DNA from 2 places in the Ruegeria sp. BHSA163 genome. Region 2 is predicted to be linked to the other one. Evidence: riboswitches for the same ligand, from Rfam matches in the RefSeq annotation. Region 2 holds a riboswitch; the other holds the start of a gene.
The links. Region 2 has a riboswitch for cobalamin ahead of AC2FNV_RS12470 (DUF1636 family protein). Riboswitches for the same ligand answer to the same signal wherever they lie in the genome.
Positions count from the first base shown of each region.

Region 1: linked by a shared signal. The riboswitch ahead of AC2FNV_RS16750 (hypothetical protein) and the one ahead of AC2FNV_RS12470 (DUF1636 family protein) in region 2 are both predicted to bind cobalamin.

Region 1 is NZ_JBXWSJ010000038.1:35,442-40,253, forward strand. Features, by position in the region: gene AC2FNV_RS16740 (DNA polymerase III subunit gamma/tau) at 1-1,602, opposite strand, end outside; gene AC2FNV_RS16745 (protein-tyrosine phosphatase family protein) at 1,773-2,276, shown strand; gene AC2FNV_RS16750 (hypothetical protein) at 2,279-2,785, opposite strand; cobalamin riboswitch at 2,777-2,996, opposite strand; gene rsgA (ribosome small subunit-dependent GTPase A) at 3,239-4,267, opposite strand; RNA gene ffs (signal recognition particle sRNA small type) at 4,444-4,542, opposite strand; gene AC2FNV_RS16765 (bifunctional 2',3'-cyclic-nucleotide 2'-phosphodiesterase/3'-nucleotidase) at 4,582-4,812, opposite strand, start outside.
Region 2 is NZ_JBXWSJ010000023.1:56,373-61,184, reverse strand. Features, by position in the region: gene AC2FNV_RS12480 (class I SAM-dependent methyltransferase) at 1-1,131, opposite strand, end outside; gene AC2FNV_RS12475 (NAD(P)-dependent oxidoreductase) at 1,287-2,246, opposite strand; cobalamin riboswitch at 2,394-2,601, shown strand; gene AC2FNV_RS12470 (DUF1636 family protein) at 2,686-3,069, shown strand; gene cobW (cobalamin biosynthesis protein CobW) at 3,073-4,128, shown strand; gene cobN (cobaltochelatase subunit CobN) at 4,132-4,812, shown strand, end outside.

The sequences.
Region 1 (4,812 bases), on a different contig from region 2:
ATTACGCAAGGCTAAGTCAGCAGTGTCGCGAAGTTCCGCAATTGTAGGGGCCTCTCCCTCCGATACGATTGAGACGGCCCAACGATTTCCAGTCCAGCGCTGCAAAGCCGAACCCAGCCGGGCAGCCAAGTCAGAGGGTGCTTTATCGGCCGGTGTGAACTCGATCCGACCAGGCTGGTATGAAACAAGGCGTATGCCGTTCTCGACTTCGACCAGTAACTTTACGTCGCGGTTAGAACGGATCAGTTCGACAACATGGTCGAACGTCGGATACCGCGCCAGCGCGGTTTGAGTGTCTTGGGCCAAAGCAGCCGTCGGTGCGCCGGCGCTTCCACGTGGCGTGGCGGCATATGACGCAGGGGCCGACACATGCGTTGTAGTAACACTTTGGCCTCCATTCGGAATACCGCCGCCCGGGCCGCCGGGTGGCGGCGTCGGCGCATCTTGCAGACGTTTCACCAGCTCTTCCGGGCTGGGAAGATCGGCAACGTGCGTAAGACGAATGATTGCCATTTCCGCAGCCATCATACTGTTTGGCGCTGCGGACACTTCCTCCAACGCTTTAAGCAACATCTGCCACATTCGGGTCAGGACGCGCATAGGCAGCGTTGAGGCCATATCTTGACCGCGTGCCCGCTCATCCGGGGAAACAGTTGGGTCCTCCGCCGCGTCTGGTGTGATTTTCACAACAGAAACCCAATGTGTTATTTCGGCTAAATCACGCAGTACCGCCAATGGATCTGCGCCCTCAGCATACTGTGCGCTCAATTCCGTTAACGCACCTGCGGCGTCGCCCCGCAAGATCATATCCATCAGGTCCAACACGCGACCCCTGTCAGCCAAGCCCAGCATGGCACGAACCTGGTCTGCGGTGGTTTCGCCGGCACCGTGCGAAATTGCCTGATCCAGCAAAGAGGTCGCATCGCGGGCTGATCCTTCGGCTGCGCGGGTAATCAGCGCCAGTGCGTCATCTGCGATTTTAGTGTCTTCCGCCGCCGCGATCCGGCGGAGAAGTGCGATCATATCCTCGGGCTCGATCCGACGTAGGTCAAACCGTTGGCATCGCGACAGGACGGTCACCGGGACCTTTCGGATTTCCGTCGTGGCAAAGATGAATTTCACATGCTCGGGCGGTTCTTCCAGAGTCTTGAGCAGCGCGTTAAAAGCGCTGGTCGACAGCATGTGAACTTCGTCGATTATATAAATCTTATAGCGCGCGCTCGCTGCGCGGTAACGTACGCTGTCGATGATTTCTCGGATATCGTTCACACCCGTGCGGCTGGCGGCATCCATCTCCATGACGTCAACATGGCGGCCTTCCATTATCGCTATGCAATGTTCGCATTGACCGCATGGTTCAGTCGTTGGTCCGCCTTCGCCGTCAGGGCCGATACAGTTCATGCCCTTGGCTATTATTCTGGCTGTTGTCGTCTTACCGGTGCCTCGAATACCGGTCATGATAAAAGCCTGCGCGATCCTGTCTGCTGCAAACGCGTTCTTTAGCGTCCGAACCATAGCGTCCTGCCCCACCAGATCGGCAAAGGTTTCGGGACGATATTTTCGGGCGAGAACCTGATAGGCGGGGCTGGGCGTGTCGGTCATGTCTGCTTTCGCGGATTCGTATTCAGACCGCAGCGTAGAGGCCCCTGTCGTCCGCGTCCACAGCGGGTAAGCAGGATTTTGTTTTGGAAACTGCGCTGGCAGAGTTAAAATCACCGAGTCTGATGTCACGCGTAAGACTTACTGGGTAACGTTTCGGGGGGAACGGCAAGATGTCTCAAATGGTGATTCATGCGTTGCAAGTGGGCGGTGGCACACTTGCGCTAACCTCAATGCCTGGGCGGAATGGTGATTATTCCGGTGATCTTGAGATGATTTCCGGCTGGCGTCCGGGTCTTGTGATCTCGATGGCGACTGAAGTTGAGATGATCATGGACGGCGCTCGCGACTTTGGACGCGACGTACAAAGCCGCGCCAGCCGTTGGGTTCACCTTCCGGTCGAGGATTTTGGGGCACCATCGGCGGAAATCCGCAAACGCTGGGGTGTTGCCAGCGCATCAGCGCGGCAAGCGCTCTCCGGCGGTGGTCGCGTCTTGGTTCATTGCCGCGGCGGGTGCGGTCGTTCGGGAATGGTCGTACTCCGATTAATGGTCGAATGCGGCGAAAATCCCGATACGGCGCTGACGCGATTAAGGGCCCTTCGCCCCTGTGCGGTTGAGACTGATGACCAAATGCATTGGGCGACAGCGCCGGCTGTCGTTTTCGCGGCGCAATAGCCCTAGAGGATCGCACAGTAATCTGGTTCAGCCACATCTATTTCAGATATCGTTAGCGCCTGGAGCATGGCGCATGGGGGATTGTATGTCGCACTAGATGGCAGGATACCAAAATCTGTCCCAAACATTAGCTCGGCAAAGGTATCTAACAGATCCATTTGGGTGTCAGTTTCCACTCCGCAATAAAGGCGCACTTCGTCCACCCGTGCACGAAACTTTGCGGTGCATCCGTTTTTGCAATACGCCAGTTCAACGCTGCCTTCGATTTCGATATCGCGCGTTGCACTCCGTCCCGAGGCTAAGATGGACTTAGCCAGCTCACGGCCCGTGCGTGCCATCGCAGGGCACGCGGTGCCCGTGCGATGGCAAATCGTGGCCGTAAATCGATGTGTTTTCGTGTTCCAGATCATGATGTGCCCTCCGCACATTGGACGATGGGCTTTGTTCGGGAAGACCCGCGTATCACGGTCTGACCCCAACCGGACGCCCCGCCCGAGTTTCGGTTTCATTTTTTGATGGCAGGTCTCCTGACTTGCGGGTCGTCGCTTTGCCGACCTTCCCAGCCTGTTGGCCAGTGGTATCTCGGCATCGCTTTCCGCTTACAGTTGCGGGGGCAGTCTCGGACTTGAACCATTCCGGTATCCCAGGAAGGTCGCACCGTGTTCCCTTTTAATCCCGTCCTCAATCGAGGGCAGGGAAACCATCAGCCAACGGCTAATGGCCAAACCACACCCAAGTCAAGCTTGCTGTATTCTGGAGTGTGAGCTTAAGGCTCAAACTCAGGGAGAAAAACGCAAGGTAAATCCAAACATAGGGTTTTATCGGTTCACTCAGTTGGAACCTTTAGACTTCGGATTACGATAGGTCGAACACCTAGTGGTCGTTGCATATGGAAATGCAGCTGTTTGTCCCCGGATGATACCGGCATGAATATTGGGCGCCGGTTGCGCGGCGCCCAAATTTTAAATCCGCTTTTGTGCCTTCTTGTCCAGCATAACGGACCTTACCATTTTGCCGAATGCCTTGTCTCGAGCGCGGGCTTGCGCGACGGATTCTGAATTGTGCAATTCCTCACGTCGCAACTTGCGCCAACGATCAAGCCGTGCGGCATCCAATTCTCCCGCGGTGATAGCTGCCTGAATGGCGCAACCGGGTTCTGACAAATGTTGGCAATCAGAAAATCGGCACGCTCTCGCGAGGTCGATAACCTCCGAAAACACTTCATCTACACCCTCTTCGGCATTGAGCAACCGCAATGCCCGCATTCCAGGTGTATCGATAAGCCATCCGCCGTTTCGCATCTTGATAAGGGCGCGCGAGGTCGTTGTGTGCCGTCCTCGCGCATCATCTTCGCGGATACCAGCCGTTGTGTTGGACTGACCGGTCATCCCGTTTGCCAGCGTCGTCTTTCCAACGCCCGAGGACCCGACCAGAGCGCCAGTCTGACCCGTTGGGCACCATGACAGAAGATGTTGGATATCAGCCGCATCCAGCGCATTTACACTCAAGACAGTTATGAATGGAGCCAGGCTTTCAGCACGCGAACTATAGTCTGCTACGTCCTTGCAGGTATCGGCCTTGGTTAAGACAATCACAGGATAACATCCCGCCTGATGTGCCAGCGCCAGATATCGTTCGAGCCGAGGCAGGTTGAAATCAGCGTTGCAAGAGCTGACGATGAACAAGACGTCGACATTTGCTGCAATTAACTGTGACTTGGCATTTGTACCAGCTGCACGTCTTTGAAGCAGGCTGCGACGTTCCAACAAACGCTGAATGCGACCATGTTCATCGGCCAGTACCCAGTCGCCGACAGCAAAATCTCCGGTCGACTGATTTGGGGTCGTTAAAGGCACCTCGCCCTCAGGCGATAGGCCTATAAGGCGATCTCGATGAACCGCTGAAATACGATATGGATTCAGTGAGGCATCAACCGCGTGTTGTGCGGCAAAATGAGAGGACCATCCAAGGTCCGAAAGTGAAAAAACCATTGTTCTGCCTGTTTTCAGGTCAAAAGGCCAAGGGATGGCGAACGCGCATCCTCAGGTCGTGTGTTCAGGCAATGATCAGTTTGTGTGTTCTCAGAAACCATCAGCCCGAAGGGTCATTGCTACAATCATAAAGGCCCTCCTGCCGCTGATAGAATTTACGCGCGATACACGTTCGAGAGTGAGAGGCTGGACATCGACCCAAGCGGGGCTCGTTGTGGCTGCTTCCTTCCGGACCTGACCAGGTTGGCGAGGCGCTCGCCCGCGCCAACCTCTCACCGTGTGATATAAGTGTCAGGACATAAAATGGCAACCCATCACAGCGTGAGTTGGACTTGCATAAAGCCTTCGTCATCAAGTCCCAAATCAATCGGTCGGTACTCTGCAAGTTCATCAATGTAATTCCGCGCATTAGGCCCGGTTTTGAGGATTGCAGTTCTGCTGCCCATAGGGGCAAAAGAGAACGGTTTTACTGTTTCGGCCAATAGGGTTGGCTGCAAATTCCCGGCCAGATAATCACGCAGTGCATCCTGAATGCGAAGCGATGG
Region 2 (4,812 bases):
CCAAACGCCTATCTCGATGCTCAGTTTGCCTTTTGGCATAAGCTCCAACAGTTCGCGTCGAAGACCATCTTTTCGCTCTCGCTGTTTGGCGCGCTTGCCCCGTCGCACGGTCGCGGTTACCGGATTCGCCACGGGCTTGGCTTCCACCTCAGTGTTTTGCAAAACATTAACAAAATCAGCCCAATCCGACCGGGCCCTGAGATTCTTGGCCTTAGACAAATGCCAAGCGCAAGCATCATCATGTAATTCAGCCAGTCGGGCATCGTTCATGATTTCCGCGCGTATTTTGTGCATTTTTGGCATATGGCCAAGGATAGAACGGTCCTCCACATGGTTGTGGTTCATCATTTTCCAGTATTCCAAACCCTGGTCTTGGCTTATGTGGTTTGTGCGGCCACGATCACGCTTAACCAGAAAGCTATCGGTACTGCGAACTGCATAGTGATGAATACGTGCATAATCGTGGCTGAAGCCACGCCATGCGCGCCACTTGACCTGATCAGCAGGAAACAGATTGCCACCGGAGTCGCGCCAAAGAACACCTTGATAAGGAGCGTCGGGATCAATCGCGTGTTTCGCGTCGATCCGCGGGCGATGGGCGCGAAACCTATTGAACTTCCCATTATTTCGGAAAAGCGTTTTAAAGCCTTTCGCCCTTTGATGCGGGTATTTGTCTTCAGGTGCCGCGCGGAAAAAAGTCTCGGGCACCGGGCGATTTACAAAGTCGTTTTGACCGCCTTGACCAAACATGCGCCAGCACATCGAGATCGCATCTGCATCGCCGCTAGCCGCGACAAAACTGCGAATGTCGCCTCCGGGCACGCGAACATTGATATATTCGTCGACGTCCAGACTTAGAATCCAATCCGAAGCAAGATAACTGGAGTGACTTCTGGCCTTTGAAAAAGCAACAGTCTGCGGTTTCTCCTTGGGACCGACCGGATTACGTTCGTGATGGACCCAACCCAATTCCTGCATCCGCTCGGCAATCGCATCAGTTCCATCGTCGCAGTCGTTCGTAAAGATCAGAATATCATCAAAGCCTATCGATCGGTTGTATGCCACCCAATCGATCATGAAAGGCCCTTCATTCTTCATCGTTGTCACGATGAGAAATGTTTCATCCGTCATTCTTTGCTCTCTTGCCTGTACCACCCACGGATTATTGATTTTGTGTTTAAATTACAGCTTGGTTTTTGTCCAATCTGGATGGTGGTTGGCGGAATTAGCGCGGTGATCCGAATTGGCCCATGCCCCCGACCTTGCTTAAGATCGCTCGAGGTTGGTTACCCAGCTGCTCCTCGGTTGGCTGGGATCACCTCATAACCCGGCTCTTCTGGTTCATCGTCTTCCATCTCGGCGGGAAAACCGGGTGCTCGGATGTCCAATCCAGTCGCTTCCTCCAGTCGCCGTATGATATTGGGTGATAATTCCCTGTCGCCGTAACGCGCTATGCCGTCTTCGAAAATTTTTATCATCAGCGGGTTTATCTCAAGCGGAACGCCCGCGCGATCGGCAACGTCCTGAAACAGGCCAATGTCTTTTTTGACCAAATCCATCGTGAACGAGATATCACGGGAACCGTTCAAAATGACCTGACTTTCGGTTTCATGAACAAAAGATGTGCCCGACGAAATCTTGATTGCCTCATAGGTCGTGTTCAGGTCCATCCCAGCAGCTTTCGCAGTAACCAATGCCTCGGCGCATGTTATCAGGTTCGCCGTAGCGAGGTAGTTGGTAAGAACTTTCAATACAGAGGCCGACCCCAGCTCTCCAGTGTGCAGCACACGTCTACCCATTGTCGTTAGGAAGGGCAAAATCAGATCGAACGTACCTCGGTCGCAACCTGCAAAGATAGAAATGTTACCCGTGGCTGCTCGGTGGCATCCGCCAGAAACCGGACAGTCGACGGCAGATCCTCCTCGGTCGATAACCAGGGCCCCAAGCCGTTTGACCTCGGCCTCGTCGGTTGTGGACATCTCCATCCAAATTTTACCGTTTCCGACCTCAGGCAACATCATTTGCATTACCGCGTCTGATGCAGCAGGTGACGGCAAGCAAGTAATCACTGCGTCGCAATCACGCATCATCTGTGCCGGATCTTTTGCAGCCTTGGCTCCTTTGGCAACGAAGTCGCTGACAAGATCCGAATTCAGGTCATGCACGGTCAGATCGATGCCGTTGCGCAGCAGCGACCCCGAGAGTTTTCCGCCCACATTTCCAAGACCGATGAAACCAACTTTCATAAAGCGTCACTCCATGCTCGCACTCTTGCGGACATGCCAGCACGAGACAGTGGCGCACGTCGTGCCGCCCACCGACGCTGGCAGGTCGTTTTTAACCCCCCAATGCAATCCAGTGAAGCGACTCGCTTGACAAGGCGCCTGCAGGTGCCGCATGTCCGATCCGTTGGTGTCTGCAACAGCAGATGAAAAGGGAATGCGTCAGCGGGTTAAACCGTCAAACGCAGCCGCCCCCGCGACCGTGACCGGAGAGGGTGCCCAATGCCACTGGCCCGAATGGCCGGGAAGGCGGGACACCTGCCAGAGGCCTCCTCTGACATCCGTAAGCCGGGAGACCTGCCAGCGCCCGAAATCCAGACCGGACGGGGTGTTCCGGTGTCGGGACCATTGCGAACAGCGTGGCCCGCATGAGACCCCGTCCCCCACGTACCGCAGAAGGGGGATGAGAGAAGTGACAGAAACCGCACCAGTCGAACTGCTGGTTTGCACGACTTGTCGGCGCGGGCTTCCCATCGAGGATGACACCCAACGCCCCGGAACAGTGCTCCATCGGGCTTTAAAGCAGGCCGACTTGCCTTCTGGCGTAACACTAAAGGCGGTCGAGTGCCTTTCAAATTGTAATCAGGGGTGTTCCATCGTCCTGCGTGGTGGACCGACACGTTGGACCTTTGTCTATGAGAACCTGAACGAAATTGATCATATTGAGACGATTGTCGATGGCGCCACCAAGTACCTCGCCACAGGTGACGGCTTGGTCAAATGGCGTGAACGTCCTGAACATTTCCGCAAAAACTGTGCGGCCCGCATTCCACCGATTGGAGCCTGACAAATGAGCAACCTAGAAAAACTTCCCGTTACTGTGATCACTGGCTTTTTGGGTTCAGGCAAGACCACACTGGTCCGCCATCTGATGCAGAACCCTCAGGGTAAGCGTCTGGCTGTTGTGGTGAACGAGTTTGGCGATGTGGGTGTCGACGGTGACATTCTGAAATCATGCGCCATTCCGGATTGTCCAGCCGAAAACATTATGGAACTGGCCAATGGCTGTATTTGCTGCACTGTGGCCGACGACTTCATCCCGACTATCGAAGCGCTGATGGCGCTCGAGCCGCGCCCCGATCATATCCTGATTGAAACCTCAGGGCTGGCATTGCCCAAGCCATTGCTAAAGGCGTTTGACTGGCCGGATATCCGGTCAAAAATTACCGTTGACGGGGTAATTGCATTGGCGGATGCCGAAGCAGTTGCTGCAGGTCGGTTTGCGCCAAATGTCGAAGCCGTGGATGCCCAGCGCATGGCAGACGACTCGATTGACCATGAAACGCCACTGTCCGAGGTGTTTGAGGATCAGATTTCGTGCGCCGACATTATCCTGCTAACCAAACCTGATCTGGCCGGTCCCGAAGGCGTAGCCAAGGCGCGCGCGATCATCGCAGCCGAAGCCCCGCGCTCCCTGCCTGTTGTCGAGGTTGCCGAAGGTGCAGTAGATGTGCGCGTGGTCCTTGGTCTCGAAGCCGCAGCCGAAGATGATATGGATGCCCGTCCATCGCATCATGACGGTCACGATGATCACGAACACGATGATTTTGAAAGCATTATCGTCGATCTTCCTGAACAGAGCGATCCAGCAGATCTGGTCGCAAGGATAGAACATCTGGCCAATGAGTTGAATATCCTTCGCGTCAAAGGTTATGCGGCCGTCACCGGCAAACCTATGCGTTTGTTGGTTCAGGCAGTCGGATCGCGCGTGCGTCACCAATTTGACCGCCCGTGGAAACCTGACGAAGATCGCCGATCCCGTTTGGTGGTTATCGGAGAACATGACGACATCAAGGAAGCAGAAATTCGCAACATTCTTGTAGGTGTTGCCGAGCCAGCCGAGTAAAAAATGCACGTCGTCTTCCGCGAAAGCCACGGGCTTGAAGAAACAGAGACCCCAACCGATCTTGGCCAAAGCCCGGCAGATTTGGTTGTTTTATCTTTTTCTGACAGCGACCTGGGAGCTTTCGCGGCGGGTTGGCATCGTGGCGGCGGACCTGATGGTCGGATGCCGACACTGCGACTGGCTAATCTAACGGCATTGAAACACCCGCTTTCCGTCGACACCTATATCGAACAGACGCTGGAGGGCGCCAAAGGCATACTTGTCCGATTGATAGGGGGCGTTCCTTACTGGTCGTATGGCCTACAACAAGTTTTGGCGCTGGCACAGGCCAAGGGTCTGGCGCTGGCAGTATTACCAGCAGACGGGCGCGAAGATACCCGACTGGACGGCTATTCAACACTGCCTATTTCCACACTGCGCAGGTTGACGAATTTATGTGATACCGGCGGCGAAGTTGCGGCGCAGGCAGCGTTGGCGCAAATGGCGCTGGCAGCGGGCCTGTATGCCGGGCCGGTCATGGGCGCAAAAACCATCCCTGAATGTGGAGCATGGTGCCCGGATCGAGGGGTAATCTCGACCGACAACGCGTTTTCAGAAAACCCGAGACGAATTCTGGTGACATTCTACCGCGCTTATCTGACCTCAGCCGATACAGCGCCTGTGACTGCCTTGATCCGCAGCTTG